DNA from 3 places in the Pseudoalteromonas sp. NZS127_1 genome. Region 1 is predicted to be linked to each of the others. Evidence: predicted binding sites of a transcription regulator. Region 1 holds the regulator's gene; each other region holds the start of a gene.
What was found. The regulator LexA, encoded in region 1, represses DNA repair genes until DNA is damaged. The targets are predictions, from matches to a motif close to TACTGTATNNNNATACAGTA.

Region 1 (11,564 bases):
GAAGATAAAAGATAAAGTTAACTTAAGGCCTGCACTTATATTACTAAAAAGTGTCTAATTAATTTTTTCTTCAAAGTTATTTTACTATTCATTTATTTCTTACTATTTATTGTACTTTAGCTACACAAGATTATAAGTTAAGGAGTATGCTTAAAGCTTACTCAATATGGGGATTTGGATTGCAAATGAAATTTGTTGATTATTATTCAGTACTTGGGATATCGCCTGATGCAGACGATAAAGCGGTTAAAGTAGCTTATAAAAAGTTAGCCAGAAAATATCACCCAGATGTAAGCAAAGAGCCTCAAGCAGAAGATAAATTTAAAGAAATAGCAGAAGCTTACGAAGTCATCCATAATAAAGATGAACGTAAAAAATACGACGAGCTACGTCGCCATCAACAAAATCGTGCTCATCAGCAGCAAACAAATTATCGCGGTAGCGCTGGTTCTACACAAGGTAATTACCAGCAAAGTGATCCTCAAACCGATCAAGAATTTTCTGACTTTATTAATTCAATGTTTGGCGGAGGCGGTGGGTTTGATCGTTCAGGGCAGAGCAGAAGTAACGCTGCTCGCGCGCAAAAAGGACAAGATGTGGAAATAGAGTTCCCGATTTTTCTTGAAGAGACTTTAGTTGATACCGTTAAGCCTGTTGAGTTTATGTTACCGCAGCGAGATAGTAGTGGTCGTGTCTCTGAAATTAAAAAATCACTTAAAGTGAAAATTCCCGCAGGCTCAGTAAATGGCGAACGAATTCGACTAAAAGGGCAAGGCGGATTAGGGTCAGCGAACGGGCAAAATGGCGACTTGTACTTACAAATTAGTTTAGTGCCCCACCCATTATTTGATGTTGAAGGTCATAACCTAAATATAGTCGTCCCTCTTGCACCATGGGAAGCGGCTCTTGGTACAAAAATAAATTTACCTACGTTGGCAGGCAAAATCCAATTAACTATTCCATCTAATAGTCAGTCTGGCCAACGCTTGCGTATTAAAGGCAAGGGATTAATGAGTAAAAAAGCCAAAGGTGATTTATTTGCTGTGCTTAAAATTGTTAATCCAACATCTGTTGATGATACCAGTAAAAAACTGTGGGAAGAATTAGCCGAAAAAGCTCACTTTGATCCCCGTAATAACTGGAGCAAGCCATAATGCAAATTATCGTGACACAAAAAGATGATTTACTTACTAGCAAAGAGCTATGTTTGAGTAGTGATATTAGCGAAGCAATTTTATATGAGCTAGTTGAGCACAATATTGCGGTTCCAATTGAGGGGAAGCATGTTACGCAGTGGCAATTTACGGTATCTGCAGTGACCTTAGTTAAAAAAGCGGCCCGTATTCAACATGACTTTTCGTTAGATTGGTCGGCAATAGCTTTAGTTTTACAATTGCTGGATGAGCGTGATGAGTTGATTTTCGAAAACGAAATGTTAAAGCGACATTTGAGTCGATTTAAACACTTGGAATAAAATCTGCCCTTGGGTACTTCCTAGGGCTTATTTACTCTTTGGTGAGAGTGCGCTAGTTCTTAAAAATCAATATGACTACTTTGATTTATTCTTACTTTTAATTCGGATAAATCGTTTTAGTCGTATGTTTTGCATAAGTAGTAATATTCCACTTAGGCAAAAAAGTACGCTGGTTGCTGCAAAACTAATAAGCAGCGGATTATTAAAATCCTCTCGCTCATCGTAATCCATAATATGTAACATCCAAAAAAAGTCGAAAATTCGCCATAGTGTGCTGCGAACGGTGACAACTCTGCCGTTATTTTCTGACAAGTACAGTGTTGTGTTAAATGTGTCGTCAAATTGTACCTGCCAAACATTGGTTTTATATCCAACTTCTCGCATACCTTGCTTTAGCAGTACAGCGCTTGTCACTTGAGCATCAATAAGTAGGTGTGCTTTAGCATTTGCGGTAATTTGTATTTTAGTTGGCGGCTCAAAAGGCCGGCCTGTTATACCGTTAAAGCTTTGCTGTTCATCTTTATTTATTACTGTAATTATAGGTGTGGTTAAAAAGTTCTCAAAAATTATTTGTGTTGGATTAACCACCTGAGATGCAATATCGTTAAGGGAGGCAACATAATCAGCCTGCGTAAATGGGTTATTAAGAGTACGTGTTGCAAGATGCTCCCCATGAACTTTATCAAGAGGAATAGCGCTCATGACTAAACCGCCTAATAGCCAAGCTAAAATTTGTAATGTGAGCAAATAACCGAGCCATTTATGTAACTTGCGAGCATACTTAAATATTTTTTTATTCATGTTTTAGTCTTATTATTTTTAGAGGCTAGTTTATTACATTAATGGGATTAGTTACTGCGACATTTTGTCGCAGTTTAAACTATAGCTTACTGTAATCATTTAAAAATAAAAAAGATTACACTTAAATTGCTAACATGACTTATTTGTTTAATTGAGCTGAGTGTTTGATATCCAGCTAGCTTTAAACGCTAAAAAATACTTAAAAGCTGCGAAATATCTATATAAAGTGGTTAATAGAGCATAGTTGATTTGGTATAACGGTAAAACTGCGTTAAAGTTTGCAATGAAATTATTAGAGGATAAATACGAAACGATGTCGGAAATTCAATTTTTAAATGTAGATCTTGAGCTTGAATCAAAGCAAGATATTAGTTTGCTAGTGGCAGACTTGAAAAAAGTCGCGACGATTTTACATTATGACAAAGACGAATACCGTCAATTAGCGCGTATTGAAGCAACAGGTGTAGTAAACACGCCTGACAAAGCAATAAACCATATATGTGAGCTTATTGAATCGTGTTCGCGTAACGCGCTAAAGCAATGGTTAAGCTGTTCACGTAGAACGTTTGATATTGGTTTTGAATCAGGCACTTCCCCTAAGTGCTTTAATCAAGCCTTAGATGCAGATACATTACTACGTATATCTGCGATTGGTGCGGGTATGGAAATTACAATTTACCCAATCGAAAAGTAACTATCTTCGCTCTACGACTGCTGCGGTCATTTTTGATACGCAGCACAGCTCATTGCGGCTATTTGTAATTTTTATTTCCCACACTGAACTACGTTTGCCAATATGAAACGCTCTTGCCGTTGCTGTTAAAGTGCCGTTGCGAGATGCTTTTAAATGACTTGCGCTAATTTCCTGCCCCACGCAGTAAAATTTTGTAAAATCGACAACAAAGTTAGCTGCATAGCTGGCAACTGTTTCGGCAAGTACAACGTTAGCACCGCCGTGAACCATTCCCATTGGGTTATGATGCTCAGGAATTGCCGGCATAGTGGCTACTAAGTAATCATCACCAATTTCAGTGACTTCTATTCCCATGGTTTTCATTAATGTTCCTTGGCCATCAATGCCTTGTTCTAACTGCTTGCACAGCTCTAAAGTGATGGGCTGGTACCAAATACTCATAATGACTCCTTTGCTTTTTTAATCATTTATAAACCTAGCGTTAGTTATATCCCTAAAATGTACACAAGTGAAATTACTTTGGCTATTTTAAGGCTTAATTTAAATTTGCGATTTTTATTTAACTGTATATACTCACAGTTAAATGTACTGTATGGAAAACCAGTTGTATGCGACCATTAACGAACCGCCAAGCTCAAATACTCGAACTAATTAAAGTTTTTATTAAAGACACTGGTATGCCTCCTACACGTGCTGAAATAGCGCAAACATTAGGTTTTAAAAGTGCCAATGCTGCTGAAGAACATTTAAAAGCACTTGCTAAAAAAGGCGCAATTAAAATGAAACCAGGTGCAAGCCGTGGTATTCAGTTAATTGAAGAAGAAGAGCCAGAACAATTAGGTTTACCGCTTATAGGGCGTGTTGCTGCTGGTTCACCTATTTTGGCGCAAGAGCACGTTGAAAGTCACTGCAAAATCGATCCATTAATGTTTAAACCGGCTGCAGATTTTTTACTACGCGTTAACGGTATGAGCATGAAAGATATTGGTATTATGGATGGTGATTTACTTGCTGTACATCGTACTCAAACCGCTGAAAACGGGCAAGTTGTTGTTGCCCGCCTAGACGAAGACGTAACTGTAAAACGTCTTGAGAAAGCGGGTCGTAAAGTATTACTTCATGCTGAAAACGACGATTTTGAATCTATTGAAGTAGATCTTGAGAATGAGTCTTTTAATATTGAAGGCTTAGCCGTTGGCGTTATAAGAAACGCTGATTGGATGTGACTTTAAAAATAGCTTTTAAACAAGCAGTTTTATAAATGCGTACTAATTAGTACGCATTTTCTGTTTTAAATTCGCACTAATTAGTACGCATTTTCTGTTTTAAATTCGCACTAAAAATAGGGCATAAATAGCTCACTGACAATTTAAGCTGTAAACTTTTTTGCACTTATATTTTCCCCCTCCGAATGCGTTAAACCCCTTTGTTTTGCTCATCTTTTGAACTTCCTGTTACCTAGTTGGTTACTGATTTTTTATTAATTACTCAATATCACCTGATTGTTTTTTATACTAAAACTTGCTTGTTGTTCATTTTTTAGCTAATTATTAATGTGCTGAGCTAATAATAACTCACAGCTTTTTAGTTTTGAGAACACACAATATACACAAACCCGTTGTTGGCGCAGCAAAACCAATCAATATTAAATGAGATTGACTAAAAAAATAAAAATAACGAATTGGCGTTTAAGCCGTATGCCTCTTCGCTTTGCATTCGCAATAGCATCAAAGGAGCCGTCACATGGGTAAACTGACCTCTACCTTGTGGCTTATATTATGTGTTTTTTCGCACCCAGTTTTGGCTAACAGCCAATACAATATGCGCAAAGGCGTAACCGATATAAGCAATAATGTATATCAGCTGCACATGACCATATTTATAATATGTTGTGTGATTGGGGTGATAGTGTTCGCAATTATGTTTTGGGCACTTATTCATCACCGTAAATCTAAAGGGGCTGTACCTGCCCAATTTCACGAAAGCACTAAAGTAGAAATACTTTGGACTGCAATCCCGTTTGTTATTTTAATTGCTATGGCAGTACCAGCCACTAAAACCCTAATTGCAATGGAAGATGCCAGCAAAGCTGATCTCACTATTAAAATTACAGGCTCGCAATGGAAATGGCATTATGAATATATGGGTGAAGATGTAGAGTTCTACTCTATTTTATCTACCCCGCAAGATGAAATAGCGAATCTTGCAGATAAAAATCCTAACTACTTACTTGAGGTTGATAAACCTCTCGTACTGCCAATAAATCAAAAAGTACGATTTTTAATGACTTCTGACGATGTTATTCACTCTTGGTGGGTACCTGATTTTGCAGTTAAAAAAGATGCGAATCCCGGCTTTATAAACGAAACATGGACGAACATAAACGAAGAAGGTACTTACCGAGGCCAATGTGCTGAGTTGTGTGGTAAAGATCATGGCTTTATGCCCGTTGTGGTGGTCGCTAAATCTGAGGCTGATTTTAAAACGTGGCTTGCAGATGCAAAGCAAGCTAAACAAAAAGCAGCATTAGCAGATGCCGCATTACTTGATAAAACCCTCCCAAAAGAAGAATTAATGACTTTAGGCGAACAAGTATATATGGCCAATTGTGCTGCATGTCATCAGCCTACTGGCATGGGGTTACCGGGTGTATTTCCTGCACTTAAAGGCAGCCCTATAGTGCTTGGCGATATAAAAGATCACATTGATGTAGTTATCCATGGGCGACCCGGTACGGCAATGCAAGCATTTGCCAAACAGTTATCTATAAAGCAATTAGCAGCGGTTATTACTTATAAACGTAATGCGTGGGGTAATGATACGGGTGATGTTATTCAACCGAGTCAAATACAGGCAGCACTTGATGCCAAAGTGGAGGCGAACTAATGAGTAGCATAGTAGAACAATCTAACGCCAATGAAGCTCATCATGCTCATCACCCAGCTAAAGGTTTTAAACGCTGGCTTTACACAACTAATCATAAAGATATAGGTAGTTTATATTTAATTTTTTCGCTGACCATGTTCTTAATTGGTGGTGGAATGGCCATGGTGATCAGAGCTGAATTATTTCAACCAGGTTTACAGTTGGTCGATCCTCACTTTTTTAATCAAATGACCACAGTGCATGGTTTAATTATGGTGTTTGGTGCGGTTATGCCGGCCTTTACAGGCCTTGCTAACTGGATGATACCACTCATGATTGGCGCGCCAGATATGGCATTGCCAAGAATGAATAACTGGAGCTTTTGGATTTTACCGTTTGCGTTTTTAATCCTATTGGCATCGTTATTTATGCCTGGTGGGGGTCCTGCATTTGGTTGGACTTTTTATGCACCACTGTCTACAACATACAGTAATGATAATACTGCATTGTTTGTATTTGCCGTACATATTATGGGGATTAGTTCAATAATGGGCGCAATCAATGTGATTGTAACCATAGTGAACTTACGTGCCCCAGGCATGACATGGATGAAGTTGCCCTTATTTGTATGGACGTGGTTAATTACTGCCTTTTTATTAATAGCGGTAATGCCAGTGCTTGCAGGAGCTGTCACTATGGTACTTACCGATAAGTATTTTGCGACCAGCTTTTTTGATGCCGCAGGCGGTGGCGACCCGGTGATGTTCCAACACATTTTTTGGTTTTTTGGTCATCCCGAAGTATACATAATGATTCTTCCTGCCTTTGGCATTATATCTACAATAGTACCTACCTTTTCTCGTAAAAAACTTTTTGGCTATGCCTCAATGGTATACGCCACATCCTCCATAGCACTATTGAGCTTTATTGTATGGGCTCATCATATGTTTACCACTGGGATGCCGGTCGCTGGCGAGTTGTTTTTTATGTACGCGACCATGCTTATATCGGTACCTACAGGAGTAAAAGTATTTAATTGGGTTGCCACAATGTGGAAAGGCTCAATAACTTTTGAAGTGCCAATGCTTTTTAGTATTGCGTTTATTGTGCTGTTTACCTTAGGTGGCTTTTCGGGTTTGATGCTGGCAATTACACCTGCTGACTTTCAGTACCACGATACTTATTTTGTAGTGGCGCATTTTCATTATGTATTAGTAACAGGGGCTGTGTTTTCGATAATGGCAGGTGCTTATTATTGGCTACCCAAATGGACAGGCAACATGTTTAATATCACGCTAGCTAAATGGCATTTTTGGCTATCGCTGGTGAGTGTGAACGTACTGTTTTTTCCTATGCATTTTGTAGGGCTTGCCGGTATGCCGCGTCGAATTCCCGATTATGCACTTCAATTTGCCGACTTTAACGCAATCATAAGTATTGGTGGATTTGCCTTTGGTTTATCGCAATTGTTGTTTGTAGCTGTGGTAATTAAATGCGCGCGTGGCGGTGATAAAGTGCCTGCAAAAGTATGGGAAGGGGCAGAAGGGCTTGAGTGGGAAGTTGACTCTCCAGCGCCATATCATACTTTTTCTACGCCGCCGGTAATTAAGTAATGACACACGCACCGCTACTCAAACGTTTGGTACTTATTTGCATAGGCATGTTTGCCTTTGCCTTTGCTTTAGTACCTTTGTATGACGTGTTTTGTGATGTAACAGGGCTTAATGGAAAACCTTCGCTTGAGCAAGCAGAGCAAAGTACACAAATAGTACAAAACCGAGAAGTCGGCGTTAGCTTTACTACTCACGCACAAAGTGGTGCACCGTTTGAAGTTAAATCAAAAGAATACAGTGTAGTGGTAAAACCCGGTGCAATGCGTGAAGTAATGTTTAGTGCTAAAAATAACAGCAACCTAGATAAAGTAATGCAGGCTGTACCATCAGTCTCGCCAGGTAAAGCGGCAAAGTATTTACACAAAATAGCCTGTTTTTGCTTTGATCAGCAACCTCTAAAAGCAGGGGAAGAACTTGAATTTAAATTACTTTTTTATGTTGATACCGCACTGCCGAGCGATATTGAAGAATTAACTTTATCTTATACCGTATTTGATATTAGTGAACAGCTGGTGGCAAGTAACAACTAGCTTTTTAAACTAGTGTGAAACTAGGAGTAAATAAAATGAATCAAGAATATGAGCATTATTACGTACCTGAGCAAAGCCCATGGCCTATTGTAGGTGCTGTTGCATTGTTTTTTATTGCAGTAGGGGCAGGCTTGACTGTTATGAGTGTAGGTAAAGAAGGTGGTAGCGGGGTTTATCTGCTTTATGCCGGTATTGCTGTACTTGTGTATATGTTGTTTAGCTGGTTTAAAAATGTAATTAATGAATCGGACCAAGGTTTGTACTCAGCACAAATGGATCGCTCTTTTAGACAAGGTATGAGCTGGTTTATTTTTTCTGAAGTTATGTTTTTTATGGCCTTTTTTGGTGCGCTTTTTTATGCACGCGTATTGTCGGTACCTTGGCTTGGAGGCGCAGGCAATAATGCAATGACTAACGAGGTTTTATGGCCAACTTTCGAAGCTGTTTGGCCGCTAGTTTCAACACCTGCTGGTGAAACTACTCAAGCTATGGGCTGGCAAGGCTTACCGCTTATAAATACCTTAATACTGCTTACTTCCTCAGTTACTTTACATTTTGCCCACGTAGCGATGGAAAACAATAAACGCACTCCACTTAAAGTTTTTTTAGGCGCTACTATTTTATTGGGCGTTTGCTTTTTAGGGCTGCAAGTTGAGGAGTACATGCATGCATATAATGACCTTAACCTAACGCTAGATGCGGGCATTTACGGTAATACGTTCTTTTTATTGACTGGTTTTCATGGCATGCATGTAACGTTAGGAACCGTACTTTTATTTGTAATATTTTTACGGATATTAAAAGGGCACTTTACTAAAGATAAGCATTTTGCTTTTCAAGCAGCTGCTTGGTATTGGCACTTTGTTGATGTGGTGTGGCTGTGTTTGTTTGTATTTGTATATGTGCTGTAGCGTTTATTGGCGAATTATTTGCTTTAATAAAACCAAGTTTAAGCGCTGCAATAACAACAACTAAAACAACGACCGAAAACAATACGCGACGACCTAAAAAGTGAGACATAGGTCGTCCCCCAGTTTTCCCTGACACCATAATAAACAATGCTCTAAATAAGTTAAAAAGTATAAATATTAACAACAGTACGATAATAATTTTAATAATCACTGAGTTGACCCTTTATGCAGTTAGTTTTATGGCACAAACAAAAGCTTAGTTCACTAATCACACTTTGTATGGTTGTGGTTGTTGTACTTGTGTGTGTGCGACTAGGATTTTGGCAGTTGGAGCGGGGTGAGCAAAAACAGCAGCAACTAACCGCTATTGCTAAGCAACAGACTCGTGGTGTGATGAGTTGGTCTCAATTACATAACCTGCCTGATAGCTGGAACAAAACAGGTGTATTGGTTGAGTTAAAAGGGCGGTTTGTACAAAACCAATATTGGCTTTTAGATAATCAAGTTTATAACGGACAAGTAGGGTACGACCTACTTGCTTTACTAAAGCCAGCCAGCGAAGAAAAAGTGATTTTAGTTAATTTAGGATGGGTAAAAGCGCCTATATCTAGAGATACACTGCCAAAGGTTACTCTGCCTACAGGTGTTTTTATTCTTAAAGCGCAAATAAAAGAAAATAACCTAAGTAGCTTTACGCTTGAAGATAAAACTATAAATAACGACTTACCTACAAGAATCCAATCTATCGACTTGAATATGCTGAACACTCAAAGCCAGCAATCATTAATTAATTTTATGGCTTACAGACAAGGTACTGGTGATGAGATTGCAACACCTCATTATGAGGCAGTTGTTATGAGCCCTCAAAAGCATAATGCCTACGCTGTGCAATGGTTTTTAATTGCTATTGCATGTGCTGTTGTGGCTATTTTTGCGAGTAAAAAAAGGACACATAATGAAAAATAACCCCCTTGTGTTGTTTGTGGGCTGCTGCGCTATCCCATTAATTTTGGCATATGGCGCATTAAAGTTTGATTGGTTGCCTACTGCAATTACTAATAATGGCGAGTTTTTAAGCCAAGAAATAAAACTTAAAAATTGGCCGCAAAATAATCCCAAGCAATGGACTATCGCACTTAATTATTCAAACGAATGTAACACCCCATGCAGCGAACAACTCAATGCACTTAATAATTTATATGTGGCACTTGGTAAAAACCAAGGCAAGGTTGATATGGCTGTAATGGGAAGTCCCGACAATAAAAACCTACCATGGAAAATTATTACCGAGCAACAGAGTTTAAATCCTGCAAGTTTGTATTTGATTGATCATATGGGGTTAGTGGTACTTGAATATCCCTTTAAGGTCGAGCCACAAGAAAACCGTTTAGTACAAAAAGGGTTATTAAAAGATCTAAAAAAATTACTTAACTATTCTCGTTCTAGCTAACTAAGTTGAGCTTAAGTTGGAGTATCTGATGTATAAAAATTATAAAAACTTAGTATTAATAACAGGATTACTCGCTTTGATTGTAGTTGCTTTAGGTGCGTACACCCGCTTAAGTGATGCAGGTTTAGGGTGCCCCGATTGGCCTGGTTGTTATGGTTTTTTAACGGTACCTAAGCATGAGGCTGACATAGCCTTAGCAACTCAAAGCTACCCCGATATGATGTTCGAAACCGCAAAAGCGTGGAAAGAAATGATTCATCGCTACTTTGCAGGTGCTTTAGGCTTACTTATTTTAGGTTTATTTGTGTTGGCTTTTTTAAAACGCCAATATCCAACTACGCCAGTTAAATTGCCTTTGGCTTTACTTCTACTAGTGGTGTTTCAGGCTGCTCTTGGTATGTGGACAGTAACCATGAACCTTCAGCCGCTTATTGTAATGGGCCACTTATTAGGTGGCTTTAGTATTTTGTCACTTATAACGCTTTTATATTTACGGCTAACCGCAAAACCTATTATGGGTGGCGATAGCGGCGCAAAACGCTATTTCGGTTTAAGTTTAGTAGCGCTCAGTGTATTAATTATCCAAATTGCACTTGGTGGTTGGCTGGCTGCAAATTACGCCGCTCCACATTGTAGTGGTTTGCCATTGTGTAATTACGCACAACCGTTTTCATTGAGTAGCGTATTTCAATTACCACTTGAGCACAGTAATTATGAGTTTGGTGTGTTATCGCAGCAAGCGCGTATGTCTATTCATTTATTACATCGCATTTGGGCACTCGTTACTTGCATTGTTCTGGCGTTAATTATGTGGAAAATATACAGCCAAGCGTACTCTAAAAAAATTAAAAATTGCGTTGTGAGTGTATTACTTGTTCTGCTTTGCCAAATTAGCTTAGGGCTTATTTTAGTACATTGGCATATTCCGTTGGGAGTTGCACTGGCGCATAACTTGATGGCAGCCATACTGTTATTAAGCATGGTTAGGTTGTGTTATTACCTAAAATCACGCACATAAAGGGGAAATATGATGGCACTTATAATTGATAAAAAAATACTGCTACCCGTTAATACTCAATCGCTAATTTCGCGTACTCATAGTTTGCTGCAAGACTACTTAGCAATTAGTAAATTTAAAGTGGTAGCCATGCTGGTGCTAACAGCTTGGGTTGGTTTAGCGCTGGCTCCCGATGTAGGGCGCGGTATGGTCGTACAGTTTATTAGCT
Region 2 (8,642 bases), on a different contig from region 1:
TGTTCGGTTGAGATATTATTTAAAATAATACCTAAATCAAACACAGGCGTTGGTATATCCATATAATCTTTAACACCAATAAAGCTTTTATTATTGTTGGGTAAAGTTGTTAGATTATTGTCAAAGCGCTCTGTTAATAAAATATCGAGTATTTTAAGTGAAATTGTTTTGCAGCCCACTTTAAAGTTTATTAATTCCATGCTTTTATCTTAATTTACCTGTTAATGCTTTAAGGATAGAACAAATTAAATAAATAGCTTAAAGATGGATAAGATTTAATAGAGATAGGTAACTAGGAGTTATTAGATGGCACTAGTGAGGTTTTTTATGGCACGTTTAAATTGATTCTCAAGCTGCTTTTTTCCTAATAAACCTAAGTGTTGAATCACTTTTTCATTACATTCATTTTGCAGCACTAACTTTATTAAAAGTTGTTTATCAGACTCTGTTAATTGAGACATACAAGAAGGAGACTGATTCACTACCTGCCAGAGAGTCGCAGAGATATTAAATTGAGTGAAGTTACTGTTTACGAGTAAGGCTAATCGTTCGCGAGTCTCGGGGCTTACTAACTCATCGCTAAATCCTTCAATTAAAATACTTACAAGTTGCCAATCTAGTGTTTTAAAATGTGTTAAAAGAGCATAAAAAAAGTCGTTTTTAAACTGCTTTTTCAAAGGTTGGATAATTGCACTTTTATTGCTTAAGCATTTAACCACAAGCGCTGAATGTTCAGCTGTGCTTTTATCGCGTTGATAACCCAGTTTTACGGTATCAAACCCTTGTTTTTGCCAAAAGTTAAGTAGCTGCGCTGTTGCGCCAAAGCTTGCACCAAACCAACTACATTGGCTTTTTACTTGCGACTCGCAATAGCTAAGTAGCTTTTTACCAAAACCCATATTGTGAGAACTCGGATCAATCGCTATTCGTACAACGCGAGCGCTCAACTGTGTTAAGTAGTCATTATTAAAACTAAGTTGTGAGAGGGTTTGAGCCATTAAATGACCCTGTGGGCGGCGCTCTCCGCTTATAACCTGTAGAGCAAGTTCTTCACTTAAACCACCTTCTATTGCGATTAAACATACACCAACTAATCGATTGTTAATTTTGCTGATGAATATTCGTTGCGATGGTGCGTCTAGTAGTTGGCGTAAATCGTTTACACTACTTTGATAGTGAGCCAATGCAAGCAGGGCAATAACTTGTTGCAGTAAAGGCTCATTGTTTACAAGGGATTGCTGAGTTATTTCGCTGTGAACTGGCTGCTCTAATTGCTCACTACTTAACTCTTTATATTGTGCATCGAGTGCAAGCAAGGTGCGAATGTGCTTCTCGAGGGGATCGTGTTTAGCAAAACGCAGTGGCTCATCAAGCGTTACAACTTTAGAGGCTTTATAGTGCGCTTTTATATAGTTACTAAAGCGAATGGTATAACCCCTACCATTGCCCTCATACCCAACCAGTGTACTTGCAAAGACTATACGAGGGTAATGAGCTAGCATTTTTAGCAATAACGGTACAGGGATCGCGGCAGCTTCATCAATGAGTAATAAATCGCACTCAGGTAATGCATTTAATAACGCGTCAGGTGCAACGTAGTGCAAGTTGGCGAGCTGTTTATGTTGAGCGTTGTATTGCAGGTCTAACTCGTTGGCTAAATGTTTAAAGCTACTATGGGTCGCTTTAAACTGAGTGCTGCAAATAATTACTTTTTTATCAGTCAATTTTGCGGCAGCTAAGCCAAGTGCTGCCGATTTGCCTCTACCTCTATCAGCATTAATGAGTAAAGGCCTGTTGGCACGACCATTAGCTATTTTTACTATTTGTTCAACGCAGTTTTGCTGTGGTACATAATCAATTTTATTATGCGTAACAGAGCTGACGAGATTACTAATACAGCCATTTTTTTCACTAAAATGAAAAGCGGGTAATTGCTTAATAATAGCCGCGAAACGTTGATTAAATAAACTGTATTCAATACTCTGACCGTGTGATTGCACTGTACTTAATGAGGGGTCTTGCCAAGAGGCTAAATCATTTAATTCGGGCAGTAATAAAAACAGTATACCGCCTGCTTTAACGGTGCCGGTAAGTGCTGCAAGTTTATCAGGGTGTAAACCACTAAAACCATCGTAAACAGCATGAGCAAATTCTTGCCCTAAAATTTGGTGAGTGCGAGTAGGCCAGTACGAATTTTTAATCGCGCACTGCTTTGATACAACAAGTGTATTGTTTTCATCTATTAATGAGTTAAGTAATTCATAACACCAAGCAGGGCTGCCCGTAATCAGCACTAGCTGACGATGATACGCGCCAGCTAGTTGTTGTTCTAACTCATTTAGGTGAGCTTTATACAGCTTGTAATCGTGCATAGGCCGTTACTAACCATTTACTGCCAAGGTCGTCAAAGTTAACTTGTACGCGAGATTGCGCGCCACTGCCTTCGTAATTAAGTACGGTACCAACACCAAACTTAGCATGCAAAACTCGTTGCCCTAAGTTAAAGCCACTGTCTTCAAATGCGGCATGGCTAACTGATGCGCTAAAACGCCCGGCGGCAGGCGGGCGAGAAACCTGTGTTTTAATACGAATTTCTTCAACGCAGTCCTCAGGTATTTCGCGTAAAAAGCGTGATGGGCTATGGTATTTTTCTTGCCCGTATAAGCGGCGACTCTCAGCATGGCTAATGTATAACTTATCCATTGCTCGTGTCATGCCTACATAACAAAGGCGGCGCTCTTCTTCTAAGCGGCCAGACTCTTCGTTACTTTGCTGAGAAGGGAACATGCCTTCTTCTACGCCGACCATAAAGACTAGCGGAAACTCTAAGCCTTTAGCTGAGTGAAGCGTCATCATTTGTACGGCGTCTTCGTGTTCTTCTGCTTGTCCTTCACCCGACTCAAGTGACGTATGGGCTAAAAAGCCTTGTAAAGGTGAGCTGTATTCTTCGTCTTCAGGAAGTTCATACTGATCACAAGCGCTAATTAGCTCTTCTAAGTTTTCTACGCGAGCACGGCCTTTTTCACCTTTTTCAGCTTGGTACATTGCCATCAAGCCTGAGGTTTGAATTGTGTATTTGGCTTGCTCATGCAAAGTAAGATCGCTAATTTTATCTTCTATTTGTTCAACGAGTTCTACAAACTTACTCACTGCGCCAGAAGCACGACCAGATAAATGCTGTTGTTCTACAATTGCTTTTGCGGCATACCAAAGCGGTAATGATTCTGCTCGTGCACAGTCGCGTATATGGCTCAATGTTTTGTCGCCAATACCGCGTGCTGGCGTATTAATTACACGCTCAAATGCGGCATCGTCTTGACGATTACCCACTAGGCGTAAATACGAAAGCGCATCTTTAATTTCTTGTCGTTCGAAGAATCGCATACCACCATAAATACGGTATTTTAAGCCTTCTTGCAGCATGGCTTCCTCAAGTACTCGAGATTGCGCGTTACTACGGTATAAAATTGCTGCATCTTGCAGCGCATTACCTGCATTTAACCAGCTTCGTAATTTGCTACTTACAAAGCGTGCTTCGTCTAACTCATTAAATGCTGCATAAATAGAGATTGGCTCGCCATCGTTACCGTCGGTCCACAAGCTTTTACCCATACGTTCTGAGTTATTTTGAATTAATGCGTTAGACGCTTTCAAAATAGTTGCGGTTGAACGGTAGTTTTGTTCAAGACAAATGGTTTCAGCGCTAAAGTCAGTTAAAAAGCGTTTAATGTTTTCGATTTTAGCACCGCGCCAACCGTAAATACTTTGGTCATCGTCGCCTACAATCATAATGCTATTTGTATCGCCAGCAAGTAACTTTAACCAAGCATATTGAATGGTATTTGTATCTTGAAACTCATCTACAAGCATATGCGCAAAGCGTTGCTGATAATGGCGAAGTAACGTAGGGTTATTTTTTAATACTTCGTAACTACGTAGTAATATTTCAGCAAAGTCTACTAAGCCTGCGCGATCGCAGGCCTCTTGATAGGCGGCGTAAACACGCAGCATCATTTGCTCGTTAATATCGTATGCTTGAATATCTTTAGGGCGAAGTGCTTCATCTTTTTTGGCGCTTATGTACCAGCCAAATTGTTTAGCAGGCCATTTTTTATCATCAATATTCATCGATTTTAATAAGCGCTTGATCATCCGAAGCTGATCGTCAGAGTCTAAAATTTGAAAGGCTTCTGGTAAGTTAGCTTCACGGTGATGAGCACGTAAAATACGATGCGATAAACCATGGAACGTACCAATCCACATACCACCTACAGGGGCTTTTAGTGTTTCTTCAACGCGGCTACGCATTTCTTTAGCTGCTTTATTAGTAAAGGTAACTGCAAAAATACTGTAAGCAGAGGCTTGCTCAACTTGCATAAGCCACGCAATACGATGAACTAACACTCGTGTTTTACCAGACCCAGCACCTGCTAATACCAGCATGTTTTGTAGTGGGGCTGCAACGGCATCGCGTTGTTTGTCATTTAAGCCATCGAGTAATTGTGAAACGTCCATCGTTACGCCTTTTTAATCAATATTGTGGGCAGTATAACAGGTGTTTTTGTTAGGCTAAATAAAATACTGTTTTTATAAACAGCTATTTATAAAATAGTGTTCAAAACGAGTAACTTGCTAATTAATTAAGCGAATAAAAAAGTGTAAACGGATAACAATAATTGCTAATTTGACCTAATTTTAGCAAAATCTACCAACTCTCTAAATCTAGACTAATTTAACTATTTGATTTGTAAGCTTTAATAAATTGGCATAGAGTGTGTAGGTAAATAATTATAAAATCAAATAAATACAGAGGTTAGTATGGCAGATCAAGGTTCTGGCGGTAACGTAATTGCAGCATTATGTAATATATTTTTTCCTGGTTTAGGGCAGTTAGTGCAAGGGCGTATTTTAGCGGCTATATTTTTTGCACTCGCTATTATAATAAGTTACGCACTAATTTATGTGCTTGTAGGCTTTGTACTTGTGCCTATTATTTACTTATGGTCGATCATTGACGCAGCGCGTTATAGATCGCGAAGTTAACGGTTTTAAAGTTGAGTAAAATAGCGCCCATGTGGCGCTATTTTACTTTATATGTCCTGTGGTTTACGGGCGTTTACGTATATAATTACGCAATTAAAGATTTACAGGCAAACCCTATGGAATATCAATTTATTCGCGACCCTATTAGTGGGCTACGTATTAAAATAAGCAGTGAACACGCTATTATTGGTCGCTGGCTAAACGAAGAAATAGGCAAAGACAAAGTAGCCATGGTGCAAGCGCTTATTGCATCGGTAAGTTCAAGCTATGAGCCGCTAACGCTAAAAGGCCAAGAAATAGATTTAATATTAACGAAAGACGAAGCATTATTTGAAGCCCATGCACTTCATCAAGACAGCGAAGACCTAATAGCGTATCAAGATGACGATTTAGCGCTTGAAGAAAATGGTTTAAGTAGTGGTTGTGGCTTTGAAGATTTCATTGATTTAATTGATTCATGGCATGAGTTTACGACGTCACGATAAACATAACTAGCACACTAATAAAAATATACAGCAATGCACAATCAGCATTTTATCTGTATTATTACACCAACGAAAATTACGCCAACCAAAACGACAGGAATTGATATGTCTGCCAATTTAAACAAGCTAGTAGTGATGCTAGAAATGCAAAACGCCATGAATACTAAAGTACATGAGCAATGGTTTACTCAAGGGTTTGAATGGTACCGCGCTATTTGGGTTGAGTGTGCTGAAATGCTAGATCATCATGGTTGGAAATGGTGGAAAAAACAAACACCAGATACTGAACAAGTTATTTTAGAGTTGGTTGATATTTTTCATTTTGGTCTATCGCTTAGAATTGACGGCGAAACTAGCTACGAAGACTTAGCAAAGCAACTTGAAACTGAGCTTAGTAATGCTCAACAAGCTGATGACTTTAAACAAACACTAGAGATATTAGCGGCGTCGGCTGTTGCTGATAAAACGTTTAATGCAGGTGCTTTTGCCGGCTGTATGGCGCAAATAGGTATGGATATTGATGATTTATATCGCGGCTACGTAGGTAAAAATACGTTAAACTTTTTCCGCCAAGATCACGGTTACAAAGATGGTAGCTATATTAAAGAATGGAATGGGCAAGAAGATAACGAGCATTTAGTTGAAGTAGTTAAAAGCCTTGATACAGAACATGCAGATTTTGCAAAGTTAGTATATCAAGGGCTAGAAGCGCGTTACCCAAAAATTTAAGTCACGTAAGTTGAGTTAGATAATCTTACGATAGTCGGTAACACTTAGGTAATCGGCTATTTCGTTATGTGGTTGTTGGCTATCTGGGTTAGCAACTGCAAGTAAGTGCTCAATGCCGTATTCTCGTGCGGCATTCAAAACCGGCACACTGTCATCTACAAACAAAGTGCGCTGCTTATTAAACCCTAAGTCTTTTTGTACTTGGTGCCACAAACTTTGTTGCTCTTTACTTACTCCATATTCATGAGTAGACACTACGCCATCTAGGTAGTTATCAATCGCTGTATGCTCAAATTTAAGCATGACACTCTCAGGGTGGGCGTTGGTAAGTAAAATTAACTCTTTGCCTGCTTTTTTAAGCTCAGTTAAAAAATGAGGTACGTCTTCGCGCATTTTAATTAAATGCTGAGACTCTCGTTTAAGCTCCATTATAGGCAAGCTTAATTGCTGCTCCCAATAATCTAAACAATACCACTGTATTTGACCGCTCACAGCTTGATAGCGTTTTAAAATATCTGCTTTAGCTGCATCTAGGCTAATGCCCCTTGCTAATGCGTGTTGCGCAGGAATAACGTTAAGCCAAAAATGACTGTCGTAATGTAAATCGAGTAATGTTCCATCCATGTCGAGCAAAACGGTATCGATTTTTGACCAATTTAACATAGGAATTTCAACTTATAAGGTTTATTATTGAACTAACTGCCATGATAGCAAATTAACGCCAATGACACAGAAAAAGCACCCAACACCACCACAAATCCTCAGTAACAATGTTGTCGCTAAAAGCCGCCTGTTTACTGTGGAGTCTTTAGAGCTAAAGTTTTCTAATAACGAAGAGCGTCAGTATGAGCGAATTCGCGGCGGTGGCCGGGGAGCAGTGATGATTGTTCCGTTAAGTGCAGACAACGAATTACTACTTGTACGTGAATACTGTGCGGGCACAAACGATTACCAGTTAGGTTTTCCTAAAGGCTTAATCGATCCGGGCGAAACGCCAGAGCAAGCTGCTAACAGAGAGCTTAAAGAAGAAATTGGCTTTGGTGCTGAGTATTTTAAACCATTAAGAACAGTAACAATGGCGCCGAGTTACTTTAATGCCACTATGCATATTTTATTTGCTAAGCAATTATACCCACAAACCCTTATTGGCGACGAACCAGAGCCGCTTGTTGTTGTTAAGTGGCCATTAACTCAGTGGCAGTCATTATTAGACCAAGAAGATTTTACCGAAGCACGCAGTGTTGCAGCTTTGCTATTATTAGATAAGTATTTAGCGTCTGGAGCTGCCGATGAATAAATTAATCGAACCGTGTATTGAATTAGCTGAGCGTGCTGGCGATGCAATTATGGCCATTTATAAAAAAGGCGATATTGGCCAACAAGAGAAATCAGATAATACGCCTGTTACCAAAGCTGACTTAGCAGCAAATGACGTACTGGTTGCTGGATTAAAAGTCTTAGCGCCCGATATCCCAATTATGTCGGAAGAAACACCTATACCTGCACTTGCCGACAGACAGGACTGGCAGCGTTATTGGTTACTCGATCCGATGGATGGTACAGGCGAATTTATTTTAGAAAGTGGCGACTTTGCAGTAAACATTGCATTGATTGAAAATAATCATCCTGTGCTTGGCGTTATTCATTGGCCTGCAAAAGGTGTGACTTATTTTGCTACAGCTAAAAATGGTGCCTTTAAACGTGAAAACTCAATTGATAAGCAAATATCTGTAGCGCCGCCAGAGAACTTGACGCTTGCAGTGAGCCGCCGCCAAAAAATAGAAGCGGTGAGTCAGTATTTAAATAGTCAGTTTACAACTATTGCTATTGGCTCGTGCTCATTAAAAGCTTGTACTGTTGCAGAAGGTAAAGCAGATTGTTTTTTAAGAATTGGTCCAACGGGAGAGTGGGATACAGGTGCTTCACAAGTTATTGTTGAAGAAGCCGGTGGTTGTATTACCGATGCAGAATTTAACCCGCTAACGTACAACCAACGCGAGAGTACTGAGAACCCTGACTTTATAGTGATGGGGCATCCAGACTGGGAATGGCAAAAAATGATTAATCCGCATCAAAGGTTGAGCGCAGAATAGCAATTTGATTGCTTTTTGTTCGGTTGAACAACTTTAATTAGTTTAGGCCTTGCATTAAATGTTTATTCCTATATAGTAGCGCTCTCTTCAAGGCAGGCTCGTAAATATTACGAAAATGTTTTAAAGAAATTACAGGCGCGGGATGGAGCAGTCTGGTAGCTCGTCGGGCTCATAACCCGAAGGTCGTCGGTTCAAATCCGGCTCCCGCAACCAATTTTTTATAAGATTTGGTTACTGTAAACTCTAGCTTAAGAGATAAAATAAAGTAGTCGATAGACTTAAAATACACAGG
Region 3 (11,564 bases), on a different contig from region 1:
TTTTTAAAAGCATTATTAAAAAAATCGATGTAAAACATCTCACATTACGTATATTATAGGGCACTATGGCTAAGAAAAATTCATCAAAATCGACAAGTAATACCATCGCGCTAAACAAAAAAGCGCGACATGAGTATTTTTTACACGATAAGTTTGAAGCGGGTGTTGAACTACAAGGCTGGGAAGTTAAAAGTATCCGAGCTGGTAAAGTAAATATCACAGAAACTTATATTCATCTTAAAAATGGCGAAGCATTTTTACTTGGCAGTCAAATTCAGCCACTTATAAGTGCATCGACCCATGTAATTTGCGACCCGCTACGTTATCGTAAATTGCTATTAAGCAGACGCGAACTTGACCGTTTATTCGGTGCAACAGAGCGCGATGGCTATTCTTTAATAGCTACAGCGATGTACTGGAAAAAATGCTGGGTAAAACTTGAGTTTCATTTGGCAAAAGGTAAGAAATTACACGACAAACGCGAAGACGGTAAAGATAAAGACTGGTCGCGTGAAAAAGAACGCTTAATGAAGCATAAAGCATAATTAAAAACGCCTAATTTATTAGGCGTTTTTAATTTCACCTATATAAAAGCTCAAATAATACCAATTCTCTTAATTAAATAATCTACTTTGAAATAAGAAAATCGTATCGATAACAAGACAAAACTTGTTATACCAATCTGCTTATATATGGGGTCTATTTAACGTTAAGAAAATTACGCTAGAACTAGGCAAAAATTTTTATATCTAGTTGTTCTAAATAAAAAATTTTTAACGACGTTATAGTGCAATTTAATTCGTTAAATTGATCAAAGATTTATGCAGGTTGGTATTACTTAGCCATTATCAGCAATTACTCCTGCATTACCCCACCTCCTGTATCTAGCAGTCGTAAATCAGAAAATTTCAATGCCTTTAGCATCAACTTTAACCCCTCAAATTGATTAAGTATTACTGCGAATTGGTATTACATAATTGAATAAATTAAAAGTATAAAAACAAACATAAGTTTTAATTTATAGAAATAAATTATTACAAATTATTTCTATCATTAGCTATTCCACACATGGCTTCATGTAGCTATATGACAATTATTAACCCTATGTCCTATTCACGCTTAGTTTCACCTAGAAAACAAAGTATAAATAAGGTCATAAAACCCACAAAAAAGCATTGAAACTAATACTTAAATCACAAATCAAGCCAATTGCTAACACTTAAGTTACATGATATTAATACCCGCGCTTGTTAAGCAAATAATTTTATAATATATCAACAAGGACTTAAGGATGAAGCAATCAACTGCATTTACACCAAGCATTATTGTGGGCGCAACACTCGCATTATCAGCAGGTTTTACAACAACAGCCTACGCAGCAGAAGAAGCTAAAAAAGTAGAGCGAATTCAGGTTACTGGTTCTCGTATTAAGCGAACTGATATTGAAGGGCCTTCTCCGGTACAATCAATCGGTAGAGCTGAAATCGAAAACATGGGTTACGATAATTTACAGCAACTTCTAGAAAGAATGCCTGTAGCAGGTAGCGGTACTTTCTCTACTCGTGGTAACAACCAAGATTCAACCGCTAACGGTTCAGCTGCAGTAAGCTTACGTGGCTTAGGAGCCGATGCAACACTGGTATTAATTAATGGTCGCCGTGTATCAATTAGTGCCTTTGCTGAAGGTATCACCAACTCATTTGTAGATATTAACAGTATTCCTGTTTCTGCTATTGAGCGTATCGACATACTAAAAGATGGCGCTTCAGCTATCTATGGCTCAGATGCAGTAGCGGGTGTAGTTAACGTTATCTTAAAGAAAGATATTGATGGGGTTGAGATTAACCTAGGCTATGGCGGTACGGATGGTCCAAATTATGAAGAAACAACAGCAAGCCTAGTTTGGGGTACAACAAGCGAAAAAAGTAGTGCATCTGTTATTATCGATTACTTTAAAAACACATCTCTTTCTTCTGATGAAATGGGCAGCCTTGGCACTGCAAACCAAGCACCTTATGGTGGTGAAGATTTCCGTTCATCTCGTGGTTTCCCAGGCTACTTTTATGTGGATGGCGTTAAAACAATCGACCCTGCCTGTCCTGCTGAAAATGCAACTTCAAGTGGTAGCTGTTTATTTGATTACGGCCCATATGGATATGTTGCCCCAGCATCTGAGCGTGTAGGCGCTATTTCACAATTTGAATACCGCTTTGATAACGGCATTACTGGCTTTTTAGAAATGGCTGTTCAGCATAACAGCTCTGTCGCTGCAGGTGCACCAACACCACTTGATGAAGATGCAGGCCTTACGGTACCCGCTAATCACCCAAACAATCCATTTGGTGAAGACATTCAAATTGGTCGTTACCGTACAGTAGATGCAGGCGCTCGCCAATGGGACATTGAGTCAGACACCTTACGCTTTGTTGCAGGGTTAAAAGGCGAAATAAACGATTGGAGCTGGGAGACAGCGGTACAAAAAGGTCGCAGTAAATCACTACAAACAGGCGATCGTACACAAGGCTGGGTACGCACCGATTTCTTACAACAAGAAATTGATGCCGGTAACTATAATCCATTCGGTGGCACATATAACGACCCAGCTGTAATTGACAGAATCACAACTAGCTTAGTGCGTCGCGGTGAGTCTCATATGACCTCTTTTGACGCTAACATTACAGGTGAAGCGTTTAGTTTTGGTGGCGAAGCTGTAATGATGGCCGCCGGTATTGAGTACCGTGAAGAAGATGTAAATGATATCCCTGATGATCAATTTCAACGTGGCTTAATATTTGGTACTGAATCAGTATCAGCTTCTGCTGATCGTGAACAATACGCTGCATATGTTGAGTTCTCAATCCCACTTGCTGAAAACCTCGAACTACAATTAGCCGGTCGTTACGATGATTATAGCGACTTTGGTACAACAACAAATCCAAAAATAGCTCTGCGCTGGGCACCGACTGATGAAGTAACGGTTCGTGGTTCTTGGGCGCAAGGCTTTAGAGCGCCTTCGTTAGCGCAAATAGGCTTAGGTCCATCACAAAAAAGCCAATTTTTTGTTGATACACAGCGCTGTGAACAAACAGGATTAGATTGCCAAGCACTTGATTACAACATTGAGTTCTCTGGTAACCCTGATTTACAAGCAGAAGAGTCAGAATCATGGAACGTGGGCGTTATCTGGGCACCAACAGCTGAGTTTGGTTTAAGTGTTGATGTATGGAGCATTACTCAAGATAATAAAATCGATGAAGAAGAATTTGGTCCTATTTATGCTGCAGAATGTGGTAACCAAAATAGTACCGTATGTGTTCGTTTAGCTCCTACAGGCGGAGCAAGCTTAGGCACAATACAAAAAATACACAGCACATTTAAAAATTTATCATCGCAAGAAGTGTCTGGTGTTGATGTTTCAGCAAACTATAACCACTCTCTTGATGACTTAGGTTTACTTAAATTTAATTTAGAGTGGGCATATCAAGATAAGTTTGAAAAAGATGGTCGTGATTACACGGGTGAATATGGCTACCCAGAGCATCGCTTTATTTTCTCAACCAACTGGGAAATTGGTGAGTTTAACACCAATGTAAATATCAGTTATGTAGGCGAATTTGAAGATACGCCTGATATCGACTTTGATGGCAATTTAGACTTTGATAGCAATACTTCACGTATGATTGACTCGCAAACGCTTGTTGATTTACAAACGTCGTACCGTATTACTGAATCAGCTAAAATATCTTTAGGTGTTAATAACTTATTTGATGAAGAGCCACCATTTGCAATTGGTGATGGCGATGGCGATTTATACGGTTATGCATCAGCTGTGCATAATCCTCGTGGCCGCTACTTGTACACTAAAGTAAGCTTTTCTTTCTAAATAAAAGACACAAAAAAACCGCCAATTGGCGGTTTTTTTATTTAAAACTAAGGGCTAAATTATAGATCGCCTTCGTTTTCAGATAAGAACTTAGCAACGCCTTCAGGGCTTGCGTCCATACCTTTTTTACCTTCAGTCCAACCAGCAGGACATACTTCACCGTGTTCAGTGTGGAACGCTAGCGCGTCAACCATGCGAAGCATTTCGTCGATGTTACGACCTAGTGGTAAATCGTTCACTACTTGGTGACGTACATTGCCTTCTTCGTCGATTAAGAATGAACCACGAAATGCAACACCTGCTTCTGGATGCTCAACGTCATACGCTTTACAAATTTCGTGTTTAACATCTGCAACTAGTGCGTATTGAACTTTACCAATACCGCCGTCTGCAACAGCAGTGTTACGCCATGCGTTATGTGAGAATTGTGAATCGATAGAAACACCAATTACTTCTACGCCACGCTTTTGAAACTCTTCAAAACGCTTATCAAATGCAATAAGTTCAGAAGGACATACAAACGTGAAATCTAGTGGGTAAAAGAAGATAACTGCTTTTTTACCTTTAATTGTTTCATGAAGGTTATAGCTATCTACAATTTCACCGTTACCAAGAACAGCTGCAGCGGTAAAGTCTGGTGCCTGGCGGCCTACTAATACACCCATTTTATTCTCCAAATATTTTGAGTTTGTTTTCAATTGCTTTCGCAATGCTGGTACTTATATGGGCGCTAAAAATTAAAAACCAATAGCGAACACATATAATTAATTGGCATTCTAAAGTTATTCACTACAAAAGAACAATCGCATTTAACGATGTGAGCAATCGAAAATAACGAACACTTACAACTTGCACTAATCTGCTTGAATAATAGGTCTATTTTGAAGTGTAAATTGCGTTGTAATTAGATAGAACTTTTGACGTTACTGAAGAAAGCTTAATACATTAAATTGTTTAAAAATTCATATAATGCGGTATTAATTTTTACAGCTACAAAAAAACCTGCAAATGCAGGTTTTTCGTTTAAATTTAATCCATTATATCTGAGGGCATATCGCCTCGAATTTTTTGCCAAATCTCACCTGTTTGATGACCGTATTTACGCATCATCGAAATAGCACCATCGTGCTCTTTATTTTCTGCCAAGATTGTTAAATCTTTATAAAACTGACGAGCAAGTTCACGAGTTCCGGCATCAGAGAAGTAATGACAACCAATCTTTGAATAAAAGCCTCTAAAACCGTTGAGTATTAATACATAAATACGGTTATTACCCGCAACGGCTAATTCGTGATGAACTTTATAATCGTAGTCAGCAAATGCCTGCGCAGTGTCTTCTAGCTCATGACTTTGTGATAAAATTTCAATTACACGTTCAGGATTTAACTTAATTGCAGCACGTGTATAAATAGCACTGATATTAGTACGTGCAGATAAAAGCTGATCTGTCAGCTCTGGCATCTTGTCTTCATCTAAGCGCGCTAGTGTTTCAAGAATATTTAAGCCAGACGTCTCCCAAAAGTTATTTACTTTTGTTGGTTTACCATGCTGAATTGTTAACCAACCATCACGTGCTAAACGCTGTAATACTTCTCTCAAGGTCGTTCTTGTTACACCAATTAACTCTGAAAGTTCTCGCTCGGCAGGTAGAATTGAACCTGGAGGGAAATCGCCGTTCCAAATAGATTCAACTATATATTCTTCAGCAAATCCTGCTGGGCTTTTCGCTTTAAAAATTCTCATCCAGTTCCCACTCGAATTAATCAACACTCATCGTTTTACACGAATAACTGACTGATTGTACCAGACGAAGCATAACTAACAAGTAAAGTCAGATATATTAATAAGCAAATGAGTAGAAATTAAAGATTAATAAATAATAAAATTTAGGTTTTTCTAATATCGCTACAATGTATAAATATACAGAGCAATATTCATTGTAGGTACATTGTAATTATTGGTATTTTTATTTACACCATACTTAGCTGAATCAACTTAATACACATAAGTACATTAAAAAGGAACACCTATGCAACAGAGCGTTCTAACAGCAACTTTAAAGAAGTGATTAGGCAATGCACCAATGTTGTATAAGTAAGCGATATAACTTAGCTTATGTATCAATGGGAACTAAGTAGAGCGCCATGTAACCTCTGCTGAGGCTGTATTGAGTAGTCAATAATTTCATCTTATAAAAAGCGACTTCGGTAGCTTTTTTTTCCTTTTTGTTGCCGCATACATTATCCTAGGTCATAATCTAACATCTTATTTAAACGCGGAATTTTTATGAACTGGCTTGCGCAATTACCCACCCAACGTACCCCGTGGCTTTTATTTACAGCTATCGTTTTTTTACTTGAAGTGACCGCCCTTTTCTTTCAATACCAAATGGGATTGGCGCCTTGCATAATGTGCATATATCAACGTACCGCTGTACTGGGTTTATTAGGTGCAGGCATTGTAGGTTCGACTAAACCACAGAGCAAAGCAGTTCGTATATTAGCGTATGTAATTTGGGGTGTATCGAGTGTTTGGGGATACCTTATAGCTCGCGAGCATATTGATATGCAAACCACCACAGACCCTTTTGCATTTAGCTGTGAGTTTGAACCAAACTTCCCATCGTTTATGCCGTTACACGAATGGATACCTAGCTTTTTTCAGGCGACCGGGGATTGTGGAAATATAGATTGGCAGTTTATTGGTTTGAGCATGCCTGCTTGGATGGAAATTATATTTGCGCTATTCTCAATCACTTTGTTTGCGTTAGTGATTAGCCGCTTAATAACAAAAAAATCGATTTAATATGTTTACCTTTTTTTCAAGCCAATTAGATGATCTTAAACACTTAAAAGTGCGCAAGCGCCAGGACGTAATAGCACTTTCGTTAAGTATGTTATCGCCAACTGATAAAGTGTTACTACGTATTATTAAATTAATATTACTAAGTCCACTATTTTTAATATTCACGGTATTTAAAGGTTGGATATTAATCCCGTTTTTGATACTTGGTGGGCTTTGCTATCCGCTATTAACAACACCTATTGAAATTAACTTTGCTAAAAAGCACTTAAGCGATGCATTAAAACAATTTAATCAGGGCGCATAGCGCCCTGATTATTACTTAATAGCTTTAAAGTGAAATTTTCCCCTCTAATTTAGCTAATAGTTTTTTACCAATTCCTTTAACTTGCGATAAATCACTGACGCTTTTAAATTCACCGTTTTCTTCACGATAATCCACAATTGCCTGCGCTTTTTTCTTACCTATACCCGGTAGCTTAGCAAGCATATCTGCATCAGCATTATTTATACTAATTGTCTCAACTTGAGGCATTTGCTTGGTTACTTCCGATAGTTGTGCATATACGGTAGTTGCAGGTAGTAAGCATAATAAGCTTATGATGAGTAAATTTTTTAACGTTTTCATTAAACTTGCCCTTATTCTTCTTTTCTTAATTTTGAGTATTGCTCAGGAAATCAATAAATAAGGAACTGTAAAGTTCATCACTTAAAGTGTACCTAAGCGCATTATCACTATGATCCGAAATCCTGAAAATGCAGCTGGTACAACAAGTGATTGCTTAACTAAAGTAAAGTTACCGTTTTTTGTCAAATTTAAGACACCTAAAAATTAATACTTCACGCTTGCAAATTTACTTACAAACCATTACTGTACATAAAAACAGTAATCTAATGGTTTTTACAAACCACGGTGCCAAGCAATTTTGCAGGAGAAATCATGGCTGTTGTTGTTAAATATGTTGTAGAACGAAACGGAGTCGAGCGTATGACGTTTACTACCAAAAAAGAAGCTGATGCTTATGACAAGATGCTCGATATAGCAGAATCACTTGAGCTAATGCTAGAAAAGGTAGACGTACCGCTTAGTGAGCAACAAATTGAATCACTTGCTTTAGAAATAGCGAAAAGCAAAGATGACTTTATGACTATATTAAAGGGCGGCAAAGATCCCGTTGTTGCCAAAGCGCCAACAAAAAGTAAAAAGTCAGATAATGTTGCATCAATTGAAGATAGCAACGATAAAAAAGCAAGTTAATTCGTAGATTGCCCTTTCCTCGGACGGGACAAACTAAATAAAAAAGGGAGCAACTAAGTTGCTCCCTTTTTTATTATACCAATTCACTTAATTAAGTGATCTATTTTGAGGGTAAAAAAACGTGTTGATAGCTAGGCAAAAAATTCGATATTTAGTTGTTCTAAATGATAATTTTTTAACGCCAGTAGCGACACATTAGCCCCGCAAAATGATTAAGTATTATTGCGGATTGGTATTAATTACTACTCATTCAAAAATGAGTAGTAATTGCTATTTAAAGCTCTTTTTCTACTTCATCAAATAAAGCGGTAATGTTTTGCTCTGGCTCTTTTGTAGCTAAGCTAACAACAACAATTGCGATACTAGATAAAATAAAGCCAGGTACTATTTCGTACATAAAGCTACTTAAGCTTTCACCATTAATAGTAAACGGACCATAAACCCAAACAAGCACTGTAAACGCACCTACTAACATACCCGATAACGCACCGGCAAAATTCATACGTTTCCAGTAAAGGCTGAACAGTACCAATGGACCGAAAGCAGCACCAAAGCCTGCCCATGCATTACTTACTAGGTCTAAAATAGAGCTATCTCTGTCGTAAGCTAAGTAAATAGCAAACATAGCCACTACGGCAACGCTAATTCGACCAACAGTAACTAATTCAAAGTCGCTAGCATCTTTACGTAAAAATGTTTTATATAAATCTTCAGTCAATGAACTTGAGCTTACTAGCAATTGCGATGAGATAGTACTCATGATAGCAGCCAAAATTGCAGCTAGTAAAAAGCCAGCAATAAGTGGGTGGAACAATAACTCAGAAAGAATTAGGAAAATCGTTTCAGGATCTTCAACTACAATATTATTTTCATAAGTATAAGCAGCACCAAATATACCAGTACCAACAGCACCAAGGGCAGCAACAATCATCCATGTCATACCAATACGGCGAGCTTTAGGCATATCCTTAACACTACGTACCGACATAAAACGAACGATGATATGTGGTTGACCAAAATAACCTAAACCCCATGCCATTGCAGAAATAATACCCAATGCAGAGCCTGCTCCAATCCAGTTAAGCATATCTGGATTTACACTATGTAAAGTAGATTCTAGAGGTTGTTCAAGTAAAGAGTATGCAACAGTAGGCACTAGAATCAGTGCGATGAACATAATACAACCTTGCACGAAATCAGTTAAGCTAACCGCTAAAAAACCACCAAACAAAGTGTATAAAACAACGACACCCGTTGTAATGTATAAACCCACTTCATAACTTAAACCAAATGAGCTTTCAAACAATTTTCCGCCGGCTACAACACCAGATGACGTGTAAAGAGTAAAGAAGACTATAATCACAACAGCTGATACAACACGTAATAAGTTTGACTTATCATTGAAGCGATTTGAGAAGTAATCTGGGATTGTTATAGAGTCATTTGCTTTTTCAGTGTACACACGTAATCTAGGTGCAACTAACAGATAATTTAACCAAGCACCAATCACCAAACCAATTGCTATCCATGTACTACTAAAACCAGTAACAAACATCGCACCAGGTAGGCCCATTAAAATCCAGCCACTCATGTCAGATGCACCTGCAGATAGTGCAGCAACACTTGGTGATAGATTTCGTCCACCTAACATGTAACCTGATACATCGCCAGTAGATTGCTTATATGCATATAGTCCGATACCTAACATTACAACAAAATATAATGCTAGTGAAATAATCATTCCTGTTTCCAAATTAGCCTCCGCATAATTATTAATAACAGGCTCTTGATCCGAATATTGACTCTTAAAATATTATAATAAAGACACTATTAGGATAAAAACCATTCTCGCTGACTATATCATGCCTAACAATAAAATCTCCAACTTGTTGCTTCCAGCTGATACAAAAATACTCATGTTGAATAATTTTAAAGCGAATTGGTAAAATATAATGAATTAAATAGAAGAAACACCTTAATTTATAATGATAATTTATTAATCATGCAAATATACGTAATGCTATTTTGAATCTTTTGCCATATATTATTACAATACCCAATTACATCACTCTTACGGAACTGTTTATGTATTTTTACGCTGCACGTCAACCGATTTTAGATAGAGATAAAAAACTTATCGGTTATGAGCTTTTATTTCGTGATGGCGTTGATAACGTATTTCCCGATATAGATGGTGACGAAGCAACAACACGACTTATAGAGGGTAGCCAGTTTAATTTTGGTTTAGAAGATTTAACTGACAATAAACCTGCCTATATAAACTTCACCCTAGAAACACTATCAAAGGGTTACCCTACACTACTAGGTAAAGACACTATAGTTGTAGAAATACTTGAAACTATCCAGCCTGGTAAGCGTTTATTAGCTATCGTTAAAGATTTAAAAGATAAAGGTTACACTATTGCTCTTGATGACTATATTCATCAACCTGTATGGCGTCATTTTTACCCATTTATTGATATTATTAAAATAGACTTTTTAGCATCCGATATAGATACAATAAAAACGGTTCTAAACGATTTAAAACCGCACTCACATATTAAGTTACTTGCCGAAAAAGTAGAAACCTATGAAATTTACCAACAAGCTTTAGAGCTTGGGTTTGATTATTTCCAAGGATTTTTCTTCTCAAAACCTGAAATGGTACAAAGTAAGGCTCTACCACCTTCAGAAATGGCATTAGCTGAATTACTTTACGAAACATCAAGTGTTGATATGGATCTTAAGAAAATCACTGATGTGTTTGAACGTGATGTAAACCTATCTTATAAATTACTTAGGTATTCAAATTCTGCCGCATTTGCAAGACGCGCAGAAATAAGTACCATTAAGCAAGCTCTTATAGTGCTTGGCGCCAATGAAATTAAAAAGCTATTGTCACTACTGTTTGCAGCACAAGTATCAGCAGACAAACCTGTAGAGCTAATTAGGCTATCGCTTACGCGCGCTCGATTTGCTGAATTGCTCGCTATATCCCATGGGCAGTTTAAAGATACCGGCATGGCATTTTTAACCGGTATGATGTCGCTAATGGATGCTATTTTAGATGAGAGTATGGAAAGCGTAATGAAAAAGCTTCCACTTTCTAATGATATAAAAGCAGCGCTATTAAACGATGAAGGCTTGCTAGCAAAATATTTAAACTTAGTTAAATACTACGAACAAGCAAACTGGTCAGCTGCAAACGAGCTAACGAAAGAGCTAAATCTAGGTGAAAAAGTTCCCGATGCTTATCATGAAGCGCTAGCTTGGGTTAATGAACAAATGCAGTTAGTAGTGAACGAAAAATAAACTACCTGAACTCTGGTTAAGATATTTACTAATATATTAAATCATAATGATATTTAAATTTATTTTTCTCTAGCCAGAGATTTTCAGTGAAAACAAGGCGAACTTACGCGTCAATAGTTAGCCTATTGCAAGTAAATTCAACGTAGTTAGCGCTGAAAATAACTGCTCGAGATAGATTTATTATCCAGAGTTCAGGTTAAATATATAAACAGCAAATAAAAACGCCAGCATTTAGCTGGCGTTTTTATGAGTGGCTTTTCAATTATAAACTTTCTAAAAAGTCTTCATCAAAATCAGCTGGCTCTTCTT

Region 2: uvrD (DNA helicase II) is a predicted target of LexA. The motif match lies at 4,580-4,599, and genes of this name have one in related genera.
Region 3: I6F50_RS03530 (YebG family protein) is a predicted target of LexA. The motif match lies at 7,555-7,574, and genes of this name have one in related genera.

The regions. Positions count from the first base shown of each region.
Region 1 covers NZ_JADYXO010000019.1:11,605-23,168, forward strand. Annotated here, with positions in the region: gene I6F50_RS15575 (DnaJ C-terminal domain-containing protein) at 186-1,154, shown strand; gene I6F50_RS15580 (chaperone modulator CbpM) at 1,154-1,474, shown strand; gene I6F50_RS15585 (membrane protein) at 1,550-2,275, opposite strand; gene I6F50_RS15590 (hypothetical protein) at 2,589-2,969, shown strand; gene I6F50_RS15595 (PaaI family thioesterase) at 2,970-3,410, opposite strand; gene lexA (transcriptional repressor LexA) at 3,578-4,195, shown strand; gene coxB (cytochrome c oxidase subunit II) at 4,713-5,855, shown strand; gene ctaD (cytochrome c oxidase subunit I) at 5,855-7,447, shown strand; gene I6F50_RS15615 (cytochrome c oxidase assembly protein) at 7,447-7,977, shown strand; gene I6F50_RS15620 (cytochrome c oxidase subunit 3) at 8,013-8,888, shown strand; gene I6F50_RS20500 (DUF2909 family protein) at 8,791-9,099, opposite strand; gene I6F50_RS15630 (SURF1 family protein) at 9,114-9,854, shown strand; gene I6F50_RS15635 (hypothetical protein) at 9,844-10,338, shown strand; gene I6F50_RS15640 (heme A synthase) at 10,367-11,356, shown strand; gene cyoE (heme o synthase) at 11,369-11,564, shown strand, end outside.
Region 2 covers NZ_JADYXO010000042.1:857-9,498, forward strand. Annotated here, with positions in the region: gene I6F50_RS19840 (chemotaxis protein) at 1-200, opposite strand, end outside; gene I6F50_RS19845 (GNAT family N-acetyltransferase) at 303-2,372, opposite strand; gene uvrD (DNA helicase II) at 2,350-4,515, opposite strand; gene I6F50_RS19855 (hypothetical protein) at 4,819-5,043, shown strand; gene I6F50_RS19860 (YacL family protein) at 5,160-5,528, shown strand; gene I6F50_RS19865 (dUTP diphosphatase) at 5,634-6,257, shown strand; gene yrfG (GMP/IMP nucleotidase) at 6,273-6,920, opposite strand; gene nudE (ADP compounds hydrolase NudE) at 6,982-7,554, shown strand; gene cysQ (3'(2'),5'-bisphosphate nucleotidase CysQ) at 7,547-8,350, shown strand; tRNA gene I6F50_RS19885 (tRNA-Met) at 8,487-8,563, shown strand.
Region 3 covers NZ_JADYXO010000002.1:91,008-102,571, forward strand. Annotated here, with positions in the region: gene smpB (SsrA-binding protein SmpB) at 66-545, shown strand; gene I6F50_RS03500 (TonB-dependent receptor) at 1,292-3,883, shown strand; gene I6F50_RS03505 (peroxiredoxin) at 3,943-4,548, opposite strand; gene fadR (fatty acid metabolism transcriptional regulator FadR) at 4,913-5,626, opposite strand; gene dsbB (disulfide bond formation protein DsbB) at 6,170-6,688, shown strand; gene I6F50_RS03520 (DUF6170 family protein) at 6,690-6,992, shown strand; gene I6F50_RS03525 (helix-hairpin-helix domain-containing protein) at 7,017-7,313, opposite strand; gene I6F50_RS03530 (YebG family protein) at 7,626-7,943, shown strand; gene putP (sodium/proline symporter PutP) at 8,218-9,696, opposite strand; gene I6F50_RS03540 (EAL and HDOD domain-containing protein) at 10,029-11,255, shown strand; gene I6F50_RS03545 (VacJ family lipoprotein) at 11,518-11,564, opposite strand, start outside.